Regions from separate parts of the Staphylococcus sp. GW821-FHT11H10 genome, predicted to be linked through region 1. Evidence: riboswitches for the same ligand, from Rfam matches in the RefSeq annotation. Region 1 holds a riboswitch; the other holds the start of a gene.
The links. Region 1 has a riboswitch for FMN ahead of ribD (bifunctional diaminohydroxyphosphoribosylaminopyrimidine deaminase/5-amino-6-(5-phosphoribosylamino)uracil reductase RibD). Riboswitches for the same ligand answer to the same signal wherever they lie in the genome.
Positions count from the first base shown of each region.

Region 2: another riboswitch for FMN. It lies ahead of AC1RRU_RS05865 (ECF transporter S component); the one in region 1 lies ahead of ribD (bifunctional diaminohydroxyphosphoribosylaminopyrimidine deaminase/5-amino-6-(5-phosphoribosylamino)uracil reductase RibD).

Region 1 is NZ_JBXARC010000028.1:21,805-25,234, forward strand. Features, by position in the region: gene AC1RRU_RS11340 (riboflavin synthase) at 1-477, opposite strand, end outside; gene ribD (bifunctional diaminohydroxyphosphoribosylaminopyrimidine deaminase/5-amino-6-(5-phosphoribosylamino)uracil reductase RibD) at 484-1,527, opposite strand; FMN riboswitch at 1,667-1,808, opposite strand; gene AC1RRU_RS11350 (FAD/NAD(P)-binding protein) at 1,962-3,430, opposite strand, start outside.
Region 2 is NZ_JBXARC010000008.1:3,728-7,157, forward strand. Features, by position in the region: gene AC1RRU_RS05855 (YpbB family protein) at 1-535, opposite strand, end outside; gene AC1RRU_RS05860 (ferredoxin) at 645-893, shown strand; gene AC1RRU_RS05865 (ECF transporter S component) at 965-1,507, opposite strand; FMN riboswitch at 1,572-1,698, opposite strand; gene AC1RRU_RS05870 (ATP-binding protein) at 1,847-3,430, opposite strand, start outside.

The DNA of each region.
Region 1 (3,430 bases):
TAAATGAATATCAAAACTATCATGTCGTAAATCGAAAATTGTTAAACTCACACCATCCACAGTGATTGAACCTTGTTTGACCATTTGATTAATGATAGTTGAAGATGCTCTAATCGAAACTATTCTAGAATTAGGAGTTTCTTTAACTTGTGTTATAACACCTTTGTCATCAACATGACCTAAAACAAAATGACCTCCAAAACGTCCATTTCCTGACATTGCTCTTTCTAAGTTGACTTCATCATTTTTATTGATTTGAGATAGATATGTTTTATCTTCAGTACCTTTTATGAGTTGAACAGAAAAATAATTACTTGTGAAGTCAATCACTGTTAAACAAGCTCCATTCACACTGATAGAGTCACCGATATGCATGTCTTCTGTGATAGTTTGACAAGCTATATCCAATGTTCTAACCGATTGATGAGTACGAATATTTTTGACAGTACCTATTTCTTCAACAATACCTGTAAACATAAGTTGTCACTTCTTTCGCAAAATCATTTTTAAATTTTGATTAATTAACTCAGTAGAAGAAATTTCAAATTGCGTGGTTTCATTTAAATCAATAATATCCGCAGTTTGATAGAATTGATTTTTTCCAGAACCACCTATTATTTTCGGGGCGTAATAAATAATAAGTTGATTAATAAAATCAGTTTGAAGAAATTTGGAAGTTATACGAGGACCAGCTTCTATTAATAATGAACCAATACCTCGCTTATAAATATCTTTAAGTATATCTTTTAAATAGCATTTATCTATACAGATAACCTTTATGTTTCGATTTGGACTTTCAAGCGTTTGATTTTCAGTGTAAATCCACACTTCACTCGACGAATCTTGAAAAAGTTGTTTCGTAAAATCAACATTGCCACTTTTAGCCAACACTATTCGGATTGGATTTTTACCATTCGGAATACGAGTCGTGTAAAGTGGGTTATCAGCATTAATTGTGCCATTTCCTGTCAACACAGCATCATGCGTATGTCTTAAATGGTAGACATCTTGTTTAACCTCTGAATTAGTAATCCATTTACTCTGACCTAAATCTGTTGCTTGTTTACCGTCTAATGACACAGACACTTTCATCGTTATTTCAGGGATTTGCCCTGACTTAGCTTTAAAAAAGTCTTTATATAAGGCAGCTGCTTCTTCAGAGTATTGATATTCTACATCAATCCCAGCTTGTTCTAATATAGCATCACCTTCAGACGGTAATGTCGTATCTTTAACAGCATAAATAACTTTGCTAAGTCCAAATTCAATAATTTTGTTCACACATGGTGGTGTTGAGCCAAAGTGGGTACATGGTTCTAGCGAAATATAGATTATTCCACCTTTTGCTTCCTTTCCAGCCATATCAAGTGCTTGTACTTCTGCGTGTTTCTCACCTTGTTTTAGATGAGCACCGAGTCCAACTATTCGGCCGTTATTAACAACGACTGCACCAACTGGAGGATTGATACCCGTTTGTCCTTTAACCATTTGTGCGAGTTGTATAGCGTATTCCATAAAATTACTCAATAAATCACCTCAAAATTAAAACTCCCTATACCAATAAAGTGCTTAAAGGCATAGGGAGACCAAATGTATATTCAAATAAGCTTACAACATTAGAAATGTGTATGCTAAATAACCGTCATAATTATCAAATAAAGACGTCTCATTCTTTCTCCCATCCAGACTTTCACTGTCGGCTCTAGAATCTCACTAGATCAGCCATCAAAGTTATTACCTTTCACTTTGACAGGTCGCAGGCTTATATTACTGCCGGTTGGGAATTGCACCCCGCCCCGAAAGAATTCATATGAAATTGTGATTGTTTGAGTTAACGTAGTTTAATAACTACAACATTTATCATACGCTTATTGTTTAAAAAATACAAACCTTGAACGCTGTATATTGTTAAATAGAGTAACTAATAACGGAATTGGGTTATTTAAGTGTAAATGTCTACATTATGAATTAAAATGGTCAAATTTACTTTGGTTTTCATATAAATAATTTACAGAATTGACCGCTTGATCAACGATCATCTTCACTCCATTACGCAATTTATTAACGCCATTAGTTACTTGCCCAATAGCTATCATATTGTTAAGAGTTCCATATCTTGGACTTATGACTTGATTGGTTTCTGGAATAATTTGTATACCTCCCATTGGATGTGGTTGAACAATTTGTCTGTTTTGGAGGTTAAGAATAAGCTGATCTTCCTCATCTAAATCTGATAAATGTGTTTTTGATCCAGTCGAATTAATAATGACATCATATTGATAATAATCATCATCATTGTTGAATTTCAATAAATAATGGTTGTCTTTATAAGTAATATCTTCTATTCCGCTTTTAACAATTAATGATTGATTATTTATTAAGTCTATAATTAACTCTGCAGTACGAGGTGGCATAGGGTTAGAATTTAATTGAATAATTTTTGAGAAACGTTTATCAAAGTCTTTCTGATCTTCTCGACTAAAGCTATTCCATATCCAGTTTAGATTTTCTTTAATATTTTCAATTAAACTTTGAAACACACCAATTTCATCAGGTCTATCAAGATCATACTGTAAATCTTGAATTGTATTTCCTGTGCGACGATATACTAGTTTCTCTAAATCAATATTATGATCTTTACATTCTAATTTGAATAATTCAAAAGCTAATTCTAAAGGTACATTTCCATAATATTGCGATTTCAATTCATTAAACTTTTGCTTAGTTAAATGTTTAAACTCAACATCTATCATATTTCCTCTAACACTAGGTAAATGTGCTGAGCGACTAGTCATAGTTATTGGTAATTTAGGATGATGTGTAGCCACGTATCTAACTACATCTAAACTGGCTAATCCGGTGCCTATAATTGCAATATCGTCTGATTGAGACACTTCATCTAATGTATTATATGTAGGATAAGGTGTTTGAATATAACCTTTATTCCCTTTTAGATTATATGGGTCATGATAAGCAAATGTGCCAGTCGTTAAAAATATATAATCATACTCTTTCCATTCACTCATATCTTCTGAAGTACATACATAGTATTTTAATGTAGTCTCATCAATTTCTGAATTTGTAAAAATTTCGCGAACTGGATGCTTAATAATGGTTAAATTATCAAACAACAAGTCGTAGTTAGATAGGTATGACTTCATATAATGACCAAATACAAACCTAGGAAGATATTTTGGATTATCGAATTTAAATTCTGATTGCTCTTGATACCATTTCCAGAACTCTTCATCATCATCCAAATTTAAACTCATTTGCTTAGTTGGCAAATTAATTAATAATTGGCTGCTGTCATTTTGAAAAGGTACACCCTGCCCCATATTCTTATCATGATCATATACATCAACCTCAAGATTTTTAAACGCTTCATTTTTGACTAATTGCCTTAGTACACTAACACCAGCTGTACCCA
Region 2 (3,430 bases), on a different contig from region 1:
TACCTTCTATTAATGAAACCTGCTGTCGCGTATACATAGGTTCTTCATAACCTTGTAGGTAATAATGGATTAAACAGTTGTTACTACATTTTTCATCAATAAAATGAAAGATTTGCTCGATTTCTTTTTCAAAATCATCAACTAAATTTTGTTCCAGTATTTTTGAATAGATTTGTTTCACTCTACTTTGAACAGTTATTTGTTGTGTAATTGGTATAAAGTTCAAGTGGTTGTTTTTAAAATGGGTTATAGTTTGTATTAGTAATTGAATACAACTAAAAGTTTGAATCATACTATCGTATGTATATCTTGGATGTATTGAAATGTCAGTATTTTGATTATCATAGGTATCTAAAAATCGCTCAAAAGACGGATATTTTAATTTAGGTAAACTATGATATAATGATAAAAGTTGTTGGGAACATGCATCAAAAAATGTTTGATGTGATTTTTTTCCATTCAAAATGTTATAAATACTTTTATTGGTTTTATAATCGAATGAATGATTTGATGCATATGTAATAATTGAATGCATTAATGAATCCTCACTTTATATAACTAATAGAATAGTAAATAAATTAATCGAAGTGTTATTAAACATTTGTTATACTAGTGTAGCATTTTTATCAAAGGAGGCGAAGAATTTGGCAAAGTATACAATCGTTGATATGGATACATGTATTGCTTGTGGAGCATGTGGTGCTGCCGCACCTGACATTTACGATTATGACGACGAAGGTATTGCTTTCGTAATCCTTGATGATAATCAAGGTACTGCAGAAGTACCAGAAGAATTATATGAAGATATGGAAGATGCACTTGAAGGTTGTCCAACTGATTCAATTAAGATTGAAGAAGAACCATTTGATGGTGATGCTCTTAAATTTGAATAGTCACTTATTATGAGTGAATCAATAATGAAACCTCCTAATGTTGAATAATAAGTTCAACATTAGGAGGTTTTTTATGATAATACGCGTTTTAATCTTCTGTATAAAAGCGCAAATATAATTGAAATCACGATACCTTTTATAATATTGAAAGGTATAACACCTGATAAAATGATAATTTTTAGATTATTAAAGACATCACCTAAATTAAAAATCATTCCATATAATGGAAGTAAAACAAAGTAATTTAGTATACTAAGTACGATAGTCATCACTATAGTACCTATTGCTAGCCCCACAACCAATGAACGTGGTGTATCTCCCTGACGCTTAGTTACATAATAAGCGGATAACAAGAAACTAACACCTGCTAAAAAATTGGCAACTGGACCAACCGGATCTCCCATATTGAATAAAAAATTAAGTATATTTTTGATAAGTGCTACTAAAATACCAGCAACGGGACCTAAAAGAAATGTTGCTAATAAAGTTGGAACATCACTAAAGTCTAATGTTAAGTATGGTGGTAAAAAAGGTAGCGGAAATTTAATGAATGTTAAAATAAACGCTATGGCACTTAACATGCTAATAGTGATAAGACGTTTGTTTTGTTGCATATTTAATTTTCTCCTTCCATTCATCTTACATAGAATAGGAGATAATTTTGCACAACAAAAAAACCTCCATCTTCTCCCATCCAGACTATACTGTCGGCTTCAGATTTCCACTGAATCAGCCACTTCAAAGAAGCGGGTCGCAGGCTTAATTTACTGCCGGTTGGGAATTGCACCCTACCCCGAAGATGAATTATATAATTGATTAATTTAATTTTAATATTACCTTATATGAAAGCATTGCGCAATAATGGTGCTTAGACTTATTTAAAAAAGAGCAATACACCATTCTTAAGTTGATGATGTTTGCTCTTAGTTAAAATAAATATATTAATAGGCATATTAATTTTTAGGCTTTGGTAACTTAATTATGAATGTTGTACCTTTGTTTACTTTACTTTCAACTTTAATAGTACCACCATGTTCTTCGATTATCATTTTACAGATAAATAGTCCTAAACCAGTTCCCTGTTTACCTCTAGTTCTTGAAGCCTCTACTTTATAAAATCTGTCGAATACGAGTTCAAGATGCTCTGGAGATATGCCACTACCAGTATCTTTAATGTACAACGTTTGATAGGAATCATCCGTAGTTGTTGTAATTGATATTGAATCACCTGGTTGAGTATAACGTGTGGCATTGTCAATTAAATTTGTTAGAACTTGGTCTATGCGATCGGCATCGTATTCCCACAATTCATCATCGATGTTTGGTTCTAATGACATATTCAATTCTAAATCCTCAGCCTGTTGTCTATATTTCATTTGCATTTTAGATAGTAAAGGTTTAATAGGTTGTTTTTCTTTATTAACAATTAAACCCTCTGCATCCATGCGAGCCACATTTAATAATTCATTTACTAATCGATTTAAACGTTTCGTTTCATCTAATACAATTGATAAAGAATCTCGAATTTCTTCTGGTTCAGTGACAATACCATCTACAATTGATTCAGTGTAACCTTGTAATAACGAAATAGGTGTACGTAATTCATGTGAAACATTGGCAATGAAATCTTTCTTCATCTGATCTAAATTATGTTCATTAGTCATATCTCTTATAATGACTACAATTCCACTACGGCCATCTTGTTGAATTCTCTCTACATAACTCATGATAATGACGTAATATTTATTGTTAATCTCATATTCTTGGAATTCGGTGTCTTTTGAAACAAATGTAGCTTCAATTTGCTTTTCAATTTCTTTATATACAGTTTTGTCTATTGATTTAATAATATCGTCAGCCATTTTATTTGAAAGAATAACTTCCCTCTTATCATTTAGACCCAATACACCTTCAATCATAGAATTAATCAAACTATCTCTTATATTTTTTTGAGTTGAAAGTGCCTCTATATTCTCTTGTATTTCAGAACTCATATTATTAAACGTATGTGATAATTCGCCTATCTCATCTTTAGTTGAGACACTTGTCTGTTTTGAATAATCACCTTTAGAAATATTAATAGCTTGAGTTCTAAGTTGTCGTAAAGGTTTAGTAATTCTATTTGATAAAAAGAATGCAAATACTGTTGAAACAGCGATAAATATAATGGCGGTGATTAAAATGATAATGGTAATTGCATTATTAGTATCTTCAATAGACTTTAAATCTTGATAAATGAATACTGCACTATATTTTGAATTTGCATTTTCTTGCGCTTTCATAGGATAGCCTAACAAAATATAAGAATGGGAATTACCATTCTTACTTATTGTTATATTTTGAGTGGTAGACTTTCCTTGAGAAAAGACGCGTTGGAATTGCGAATTCTTGTGTATCTCTTCAAGCATTTTGTCTTTAGTATTGCTATTTGAACTTTTAATACTTGAAGACTTATTAGCCATTATAATAACGCCACCTGATCCATCTATTAATTGTTGGCTGTGTTCTATGGCTAAAGTTTTATTATCAGCTTGTTC